DNA from 3 places in the Pseudomonas sp. NPDC089554 genome. Region 3 is predicted to be linked to each of the others. Evidence: predicted binding sites of a transcription regulator. Region 3 holds the regulator's gene; each other region holds the start of a gene.
What was found. Region 3 encodes sigma-54, which starts transcription at its own class of promoters, with help from an activator protein. Its sites were predicted from a motif close to ANTGGCATNNANNTTGCTNT; they were not measured.
Positions count from the first base shown of each region.

Region 1: nirB (nitrite reductase large subunit NirB) is a predicted target of sigma-54. The motif match lies at 1,892-1,911, and genes of this name have one in related genera.
Region 2: glnA (type I glutamate--ammonia ligase) is a predicted target of sigma-54. The motif match lies at 1,860-1,879, and genes of this name have one in related genera.

Region 1 covers NZ_JBNNVR010000025.1:53,275-56,550, reverse strand. Annotated here, with positions in the region: gene nirB (nitrite reductase large subunit NirB) at 1-1,740, opposite strand, end outside; gene ACQKPE_RS10485 (molybdopterin-dependent oxidoreductase) at 2,059-3,276, opposite strand, start outside.
Region 2 covers NZ_JBNNVR010000142.1:3,700-6,975, forward strand. Annotated here, with positions in the region: gene ACQKPE_RS25155 (cupin domain-containing protein) at 1-76, opposite strand, end outside; gene glnA (type I glutamate--ammonia ligase) at 338-1,762, opposite strand; gene thiI (tRNA uracil 4-sulfurtransferase ThiI) at 2,181-3,276, shown strand, end outside.
Region 3 covers NZ_JBNNVR010000070.1:6,949-10,224, forward strand. Annotated here, with positions in the region: gene lptB (LPS export ABC transporter ATP-binding protein) at 1-706, shown strand, start outside; gene ACQKPE_RS19015 (RNA polymerase factor sigma-54) at 885-2,381, shown strand; gene hpf (ribosome hibernation-promoting factor, HPF/YfiA family) at 2,460-2,768, shown strand; gene ptsN (PTS IIA-like nitrogen regulatory protein PtsN) at 2,781-3,248, shown strand; gene rapZ (RNase adapter RapZ) at 3,251-3,276, shown strand, end outside.

The DNA of each region.
Region 1 (3,276 bases), on a different contig from region 3:
CTCGCCACCGGGAATACGCGGCACCACCGAGTAGGTACCGTTCTTCTGCATGTTGGCCATGAAGGTGTCGTTGGTGTCCTGCAGCGGCACCAGGGACGGGTCCATGATCGGCTGGTTCCAGCACGATGCGAGGATATTGCCCACTGCTGGCTTGCAGATGTCACAGCCAAGGTGGCCTTTGCCGTGGCGTTCGAGCAGTTCGGCGAAGGTGCGGATGCCCCCTACCCGCACCATGGCGTACAGCTCCTGGCGGGTGTAGGCGAAGTGCTCGCACAGGCTCTTGTCGACGGTCACGCCGCGGGCGGTGAGTTCATGTTCGAACACCTGCTTGAGCAAGGCTGCGCAGCCGCCGCAGCCAGTGGCCGCCTTGGTGCAACCCTTGACTGCAGCGAGGTCGCCACAGCCGCTGTCGATGGCCGCGCAGACCGCGCCCTTGCTGACGTTGTGGCATGAGCAGATGGTCGCACTGTCGGGCAACGCATCGGCGCCCAGGGCCGGGGCACCGCCGCTTTGCGGCAGGATCAACGCCGCCGGGTCGGCGGGCAGTGCGATGCCGTTCTGCGCGTATTGCAGCAGGGTGTCGTAGTAGCTGTTGTCGCCCACCAGCACCGCACCCAGTACGTGCTTGCCGCTGGCGTCCACCACCAGGCGCCGGTAGCTGGCGTTGGCCTCATCGATGAAGCGGTAGCTGCGCGCCCCCGGCGTGGCGCCGTGGGCATCGCCGATGGAGCCGACGTCAACGCCCAGCAGCTTGAGCTTGGTGGACATGTCGGCCCCGGTGAAGGCCTCGCTCGGCGCATCGAGCAGCAGCGCGGCGAGGTTGCGCGCCATGCTGTAGCCCGGCGCCACCAGGCCGAACACGCTGCCATTCCACGAAGCGCATTCTCCGATGGCGAAGATGCGTGGGTCACTGGAGCGGCAGTCGCCATCGATCACCACGCCGCCGCGTGCGGCGATGTCCAGGCCACTGGCGCGGCCCAGGGCGTCCTGCGGGCGGATGCCGGCGGAGAACACCACCAGGTCGGTTTCCAGGTGCTCGCCGCCGTCGAAGTTCATGCGGTAGCGGTAGCTTTCGCCGGCACTGATCGACTGGGTGGCGTGGGACAGGTGCACCCCCACGCCCAGCGCCTCGATCTGCGCACGCAGTGCCGCGCCGCCTTCGGCATCCAGTTGCACCGGCATCAGGCGCGGGGCGAACTCCACCACGTGGGCCTCAAGGCCCAGGGACTTGAGCGCGTTGGCCGCCTCCAGCCCCAACAGGCCGCCGCCGACCACCACACCCCGGCGCGCACCGCTGGCCGCTGCGCGGATCGCATCGAGGTCGTCGAGGGTGCGATAGACCAGGCGTGCCGTGCCGCTGGAACCTTCGATCGGAGGAACAAAGGGATAGGAGCCGGTGGCCAGCACCAGGCGGTCGTAGCCATAGCGGCCTTCGGCGGTAACGATTTCGCTGTGCTCGCGGTCGATCTCCAGCACCGCTTCACCCAGGTGCAGGTGCACGCCATGCTGGCCGTAGAAGTCGGCCTCGCACAGCGCCAGCGCCTCGGCATCGCTGCCGCCGAAGTACTCGGACAAGTGCACGCGATCGTAGGCGCGCTGGCGCTCCTCGCCGAACACCCGCACTTCGAAATGCGCCAGGGCGCCGCGCTCGACCAGTTGCGCGACCAGGTGGTGGCCGACCATGCCGTTGCCGACGATGACCAGTCGCTCAAGTTGCCCGCCGTTCGCTGTTGCCTTCATAGCCGATCCTCGATCACGGTTCGCGGGGTTGCCCGCGGCAAAGACAAAAAAAAACGCCTGGAGCCAAAGCTCCAGGCGCCTTTGCCTGTACTCATCAGTGTGAGGCCCCTGCTGATCGCCGTTGATCGGCGGGGCATGTTGTAGAACGGGTGAAGCAGGGAGTGTGCCAATTCGGCTGACCGTGGTGGCATCTTCGCGGGCAAGCCCGCTCCTACAGGGCTATGCAGCGCCGCCGCCCCTGTAGGAGCGGGCTTGCCCGCGAAAGGGCCAGCAGCCTCACTGCATCACCCCAGTGCAACCCGCCCAATCCCGGTGCATTCAATACACATCGCGCCGGTAGCGCTTGTCGCGGTTCAGCCCCTCCACATAGGCCGTAGCCGCCGCCTCGTTCATCAGCCCATGCTGGGCCACCACCTGGCGCAACGCTGCGTCCACATCCTTGGCCATGCGCTGGGCATCGCCGCAGATGTAGAAATACGCGCCGTCCTGCAACCAGCGCCACAGCTCGGCGCCCTGCTCCAGCATGCGCTGCTGCACGTACACTTTCTCGGCCTGGTCACGGGAAAACGCCGTGCTCAGGCGCAGGTGCCCGCTGGCTTGCCAGGCCAGCAGCTGTTCGCGGTAATAGAAATCGCAAGCCTCGTGCTGTTCGCCAAAGAACAGCCAGTTTCTGCCTGCCGCACCACGCGCTTCACGTTCCTCGAGGAACGCGCGAAACGGCGCAATACCGGTGCCGGGGCCGACCATGATGATTGGCGTGGCGTCGTTCTCGGGCAGGCGGAAGTGCCGCGAAACCTGCGGAAAAATCGCCACCTCCAACGCATCGCAGCGGTCGGCCAAAAAGCTCGAGCACACGCCTTTGCGCTGGCCGTAGCGCACCGTGGAAACGGTCAGGTGCACTTGCTCCGGGTGAGCCGCTGGGCTTGAGCTGATGGAATACAAGCGCGGCTGCAAGGGCTTGAGCAGTGCCAACCAATCGGCCAGCAACAAGCGCTGGGGGAAGGCGCGCAGTACATCGGGCAGTTGCTTGCCCCATAGCCAGTCCTTCAGTTCAGCGTGTTGCTCGGGTTGCAGCAGGTGGCGCAAACCTTCGGCATCGGCGTCCTGGCTGAACGCCTCCAGTTGCGCAGGCGTCACCTTGGCGATTTCCAGGTGCCGCTCCAGCGCATTGGCCAAGGGCATGGGCGGCAGGTTGGGTGGCTCGACCACTACCTGGCCATCGAAGCCCATCAGCTCGAGCAGCTCGCGCACCAGCGCCGGGCAATTGCGCGGCCATACGCCAAGGGCATCGCCCGGCTGGTAGGTCAGGCCGCTACCGCTGAGGTCGAACACCACTTGGCGGGTTTCCTTGCTGGCACCTGGGCCATTGAGCACACGGTTTTCCAGCAGTGGCGCAAGGCACGGGCGCTGCTTGGCGAACGCGGTTTGCGGCTCAGGCTCGAGCACTTCGCTGATGCTCGAGCCCAGCGCTGGCAACAGCGCTTGCAGCCAATTGGCGAAGGGCTGGTCGAAATCCGGCTCGCAGTCGACCCGCTG
Region 2 (3,276 bases), on a different contig from region 3:
TTTCAGCCGGTACGTGAATATTCTGCAGGGTCAGTTGCGGTGCGCCTGGGGGGGTAGGCTGGGTACAGGGTTCCATCCCAACTGGTGCTGGTACTGAGCAGCAGGTCGCTGCGCACCTGGGGTGTTTCCTTATGTGTGCAAGCGCCCAGCAACAGCAGGGAGGCCAGCAGGGGTATGACGGCAATAGGCATAGGCATAGGCAGCATCTTTTTTTATTAAAGGCGCCGCAGAATGCCCCCGTCGCTTGTTGAACCAGAATGGATAAAGTCTGATCTGCATGAACGAAAAAAGGCCTCCCGAGGGAGGCCTTTTCCTAGACGCTGGATCAGAGAAGCGATCAGACGCTGTAGTACAGGTCGTATTCCAGCGGGTGAACGAAGGTGCGAACCTTGATCTCTTCTTCCGACTTCAGCTCGATGTAGGCATCGATGAAGTCGTCGGAGAACACGCGACCCTCGGTCAGGAACTTACGGCCTTTGTCCAGCTCTTCCAGGGCTTCTTTCAGGCTACCGCAAACCTGTGGGATTTCCTTGGCCTCTTCAGGCGGCAGGTCGTACAGGTTCTTGTCGGCAGCATCGCCTGGGTGGATCTTGTTCTTGATGCCGTCCAGGCCAGCCATCAGCAGTGCAGCGAAGCACAGGTATGGGTTGGCAGCTGGGTCCGGGAAGCGCGCTTCGATACGGCGGGCTTTCGGGCTGGAAACGTAAGGAATACGGATCGAGGCCGAACGGTTACGGGCCGAGTAGGCCAGCATGACCGGCGCTTCGAAGCCAGGCACCAGACGCTTGTAGGAGTTGGTGGCCGGGTTGGTGAAGCCGTTCAGGGCCTTACCGTGCTTGATGATACCGCCGATGAAGTACAGGGCGGTGTCGGACAGGCCGGCATAGCTGTCGCCAGCGAACAGGTTCTTGTAGCTCTTGTTTTCAGTGACGCCGATCGACATGTGGACGTGCATGCCCGAACCGTTGTCGCCGTACAGTGGCTTCGGCATGAAGGTAGCGGTCTTGCCGTAGGCGTCGGCAACGTTGTGTACGCAGTACTTCAGGGTCTGTACTTCGTCAGCCTTGGCGACCAGGGTGTTGAACTTCACACCGATTTCGTTCTGGCCGGCAGTTGCCACTTCGTGGTGGTGAACTTCGACGACCAGGCCCATTTCTTCCATGGCGTTGCACATGGCGGTACGGATTTCGTGGTCGTGGTCAACCGGTGGAACTGGGAAGTAGCCACCCTTGACGGCTGGACGGTGGCCTTTGTTGCCGCCTTCGACGTCCTGGTCGGTCATCCAGGAGCCTTGCTCGGAGTAGATCTTGAACATCGAGCCGGAGATGTCGGACTTGAACTTGACCTGGTCGAAGATGAAGAACTCAGGCTCTGGACCGACCAGGACGGTGGCGCTTTCGTCTTTGAAGAAACTTTTCACATAAGCTTCGGCGCGACGGGCGATGGCGCGTGGGTCGCGGTCGTAGCCGTCCATGGTGGACGGCTCGATGATGTCGCAGACCAGGATCAGGGTCGGCTCTTCGGTGAACGGGTCCAGGACGGCAGTGCTGTCATCCGGCTTCAGGATCATGTCGGAGGCTTCGATGCCTTTCCAGCCTTCGATGGACGAACCGTCGAACATCTTGCCTTGTTCGAAGAAGTCTTCATCCAGGGCGTCGCGAGCTGGCATGGTGACGTGTTGCTGCTTGCCTTTGGTGTCCGTGAAACGCAGATCAATCCACTTGACGTCATGATCTTTGATGAGTTGAACCGACTTCGACATGTTGTCCTCCGGATGGTCTAGAGCGCGGTGGGCCGCTGCCCTGGAAAAAGGGTGTTGCCGGGCGCGGATAGTCGGCCAAGCTTACCTGCCTCACAAGGGAGCAAATTGCATGCCAGTGCCCGAAAATGGCGAGTGCGGGATAAAAAGGGGCGTCTACAGGCATTTAGGCTACGAGTGCCGACGAAAAACGCACCAATAATGGGCGAGATTCGATCGAAGTGATCCATTATGGTGCCAGATGGTTGGGCTGTGCTCTTTCTGGGGGCTTATCGACAGGTTTGCCGACGAATTGGCCGGATATAGATGCCCCGATACCGCGCTACAAACCTTCTGTACAAAAGTTGCTCAAACCTTGAGCAATTTCCGCTATAATTCGCGCCCCTCATTTTCGGTAGGCCCTGGGCGCGCTGTTAAACCCATGAAACTCATCGTCAAAGTCTTCCCAGAAATCACCATCAAGAGCCGGCCGGTGCGCAAGCGCTTCATCCGCCAGCTCGGCAAGAACATCCGCGTCGTGCTCAAGGACCTCGATCCTGAGCTCGCGGTCGACGGTGTCTGGGACAATCTCGAAGTGGTCACCCGCGTCGAGGACGAGAAGGTCCAGCGCGAAATGATCGAGCGTCTTAGCTGCACGCCCGGCATTACCCATTTCCTGCAAGTCGAGGAGTACCCCCTCGGCGACTTCGACGACATCGTCGCCAAGTGCAAACAGCACTTCGGCCACCTGCTGGCCGGCAAGCACTTCGCCGTGCGCTGCAAGCGCGGTGGTCACCACGACTTCACCTCGATGGACGTCGACCGCTACGTCGGCAGCCAGCTGCGCCAGCAATGCGGCGCAGCCGGCATCACGCTGAAGAACCCCGAAGTGCTGGTGCGCATCGAAATCCGCGACCAGCGCCTGTACGTCATCCACAACCAGCACAATGGCATCGGCGGCTACCCGCTGGGCGCCCTCGAACAGACCCTGGTGCTGATGTCCGGTGGCTTCGACTCCACCGTGGCGGCCTACCAGATGATGCGCCGCGGCCTGATGACCCACTTCTGCTTCTTCAACCTCGGCGGTCGTGCCCACGAGCTGGGCGTGATGGAAGTGGCCCACTACCTGTGGAAGAAATACGGCAGCAGCCAGCGCGTGCTGTTCATCAGCGTGCCGTTCGAAGAAGTGGTCGGCGAAATTCTGAACAAGGTCGACAACAGCTACATGGGCGTGACCCTCAAGCGCATGATGCTGCGCGGCGCCGCGCACATGGCCGAGCGCCTGCAGATCGACGCGCTGGTGACCGGCGAGGCGATTTCACAGGTGTCCAGCCAGACCCTGCCGAACCTGTCGATCATCGACTCGGCCACCGACAAGCTGGTGCTGCGCCCACTGTTGGCCAGCCACAAGCAGGACATCATCGACACCGCCTACGAAATCGGCACCGCCGAGTTCGCCAAGCACATGCCTGAGTACTGCGGCGTGATCTCGGTGAACCCGACCACCCATGCCAAGCGCCACCGCATGGAGCACGAAG
Region 3 (3,276 bases):
ACACCTGGCCAAGAGCTACAAGGGCCGCCAGGTCGTCCGCGACGTCAGCCTGTCAATCGACAGCGGCCAGATCGTCGGCCTGCTCGGCCCCAACGGGGCCGGCAAGACCACCTGTTTCTACATGATCGTCGGCCTGGTCCAGGCCGACCAGGGCCGCGTACTGATCGACAGCGACGACGTCAGCCACAAGCCCATGCACGGCCGCGCGCGCGCCGGTATCGGCTACCTGCCCCAGGAAGCGTCGATCTTCCGCAAGCTGTCGGTGGCCGACAACATCATGGCGATCCTTGAAACCCGCAAGGAACTGGATCGCGAGGGCCGGCGCCAGGAGCTGGAAAGCCTGCTGCAGGAATTCCACATCAGCCACATCCGCGACAACCTCGGCATGAGCCTGTCCGGCGGCGAACGGCGCCGCGTGGAAATCGCCCGCGCCCTGGCCACCGCACCGAAGTTCATCCTGCTGGACGAACCCTTCGCCGGTGTCGACCCAATCTCCGTGGGCGACATCAAGCAGATCATCCACCACCTCAAGGCCAAAGGCATCGGTGTGCTCATCACCGACCACAACGTGCGCGAGACCCTGGACATCTGCGAAACCGCCTACATTGTCAACGATGGCCAACTGATCGCCGAAGGCGATTCCGAGTCCATCCTGGCCAACCAGTTGGTCAAGGAGGTTTACCTGGGCCACGAGTTCCGACTCTGACCCAGGCCAACCTGGAGCACTGCATCAAGCTGGCAAAGCCTCGCGCAAGAGGCTTAATTGTTACAGGGTCTAGGCAAGCGCCGCAATTTCAGGCATATAACTTGCTTAAATTCGGCGCCTTAGCGCCCTGTAGTAGATGGCACATGCGTGCCGGCGAACAAGGTATTAAGTTCCAGCCATGAAACCATCGCTCGTCCTAAAAATGGGCCAGCAACTGACGATGACCCCGCAGTTGCAACAGGCCATCCGTCTGCTCCAGCTCTCTACCCTGGACCTCCAGCAGGAAATCCAGGAAGCGCTGGAGTCGAACCCGATGCTCGAACGTCAGGAAGACGGCGACGATTTCGACAACAGCGACCCGATGGCCGAGAACGGCGACAGCAAGCCGGTTGCCGAAACCCAGGAGAGCAGCTTCCAGGAAACCAGTAGCAGCAACACGGAAACCCTGGAGGAAGGCGAATGGAACGAGCGCATTCCCAACGAACTCCCCGTCGACACCGCCTGGGAAGACATCTACCAGACCAGCGCCAGCAGCCTGCCCAGTAACGATGACGACGAGTGGGATTTCACCACCCGCACGTCCGCCGGGGAAAGCCTGCAAAGCCACCTGCTGTGGCAGCTGAACCTGGCACCGATGTCCGATACCGATCGCCTGATCGCCGTTACCCTGATCGACAGTATCAACAACCAGGGCTACCTGGACGACACCCTCGAAGAGATCTGCGAAGGCTTCGACCCGGAGCTGGATATCGAACTCGACGAAGTCGAAGCAGTACTGCACCGTATCCAGCAGTTCGAGCCAGCAGGTGTCGGCGCGCGCAACCTGGGCGAGTGCCTGCTCCTGCAACTGCGCCAGCTGCCCAGGAGCACCCCGTGGATGGCCGACGCCCAGCGCCTGGTCACCGACTTCATCGACCTGCTCGGCAGCCGCGACTACAGCCAGCTGATGCGGCGCATGAAGCTCAAGGAAGACGAGCTGCGCCAGGTCATCGAACTGGTGCAGAGCCTGAACCCGCGCCCAGGTTCGCAGATCGAGTCCAGCGAGCCGGAGTACGTCGTCCCCGACGTCATCGTGCGCAAGGACAGCGACCGCTGGCTGGTTGAGCTCAACCAGGAGGCAGTCCCACGCCTGCGCGTGAACCCGCAGTACGCCGGGTTCGTGCGCCGTGCCGACACCAGCGCCGACAACACCTTCATGCGCAACCAGTTGCAGGAAGCGCGCTGGTTCATCAAGAGCCTGCAAAGCCGCAACGAGACGCTGATGAAGGTCGCGACCCAGATCGTCGAGCACCAGCGCGGCTTCCTCGACCATGGCGACGAGGCCATGAAGCCTCTCGTGCTGCATGACATCGCCGAGGCAGTGGGCATGCACGAGTCGACCATTTCCCGGGTCACCACGCAGAAGTACATGCACACGCCGCGTGGCATCTACGAGCTGAAATACTTTTTCTCCAGCCACGTCAGCACCGCCGAAGGCGGCGAATGCTCGTCCACGGCCATTCGCGCGATCATCAAGAAACTGGTTGCCGCGGAAAATGCGAAAAAGCCATTGAGTGACAGCAAGATCGCTGGTTTACTGGAAGCACAAGGCATTCAGGTCGCCCGTCGCACCGTCGCCAAGTACCGCGAGTCCCTCGGCATCGCACCGTCGAGTGAACGCAAGCGATTGATGTAGCCCCTGGATGTGCCACAGCGTTTCAGTGGCAGGCGCAATACCTGCCTCTTTATGCACGGGCAACAAAGGAGAAGCTGTATGCAAGTCAACATCAGTGGACACCATGTAGAAGTCACCCAGCCGCTGCGTGAGTACGTTCTTGAAAAACTCGCTCGCGTGGAAGGCCACTTCGACAAGATCACCAACGTGCAGGTCATCCTGACGGTCGAGAAGTTGCAACAGAAGGTCGAAGCGACCTTGCAAATTCCCGGCGGCGAAGTGGTTGCGAACGCCGAAGATAAAGACATGTATGCAGCGATCGACGCCTTGGCCGACAAGCTCGACCGCCAACTGAAAAAACACAAGGAAAAACAGCAGAGCCTGTTGCAAGGTGCAGCAGCCCGCTGATACCCCTCATCCATGATCCGACTTGAAACCATCCTGACCCCCGGCCGTTCCCTGGTGAACGTTCCGGGGGTCACTAGTAAGAAAAAGGCTTTGGAAATCGTTGCCAAGGCGATCATCAAGGAAGTCCCCGAGCTCGACGAGCAGGACGTCTTCGAGAAATTGATCGCGCGCGAGAAACTCGGTTCTACCGGTTTCGGCAACGGCATTGCCATCCCCCATTGCCGGCTCGAAGGCTGCAATTCGCCAGTCAGCGCCTTGCTGCACCTGGATGCCGCCATCGACTACGATGCCATCGACGGCGCGCCCGTGGACCTGCTGTTCGTCCTGCTGGTGCCGGAAGCAGCCACCGATGCACACCTTGAACTGCTGCGTCAGATCGCCAGCATGCTCGATCGCAAGGAGGTCCGTGATCGCCTGCGTGCCGCCGACAGCAGCGAGGCCCTTTACCAGGTAGTCCTGGACGCACAGAACGAGCACTGAACATGCGCCTGATCATCGTCAGCGGCCG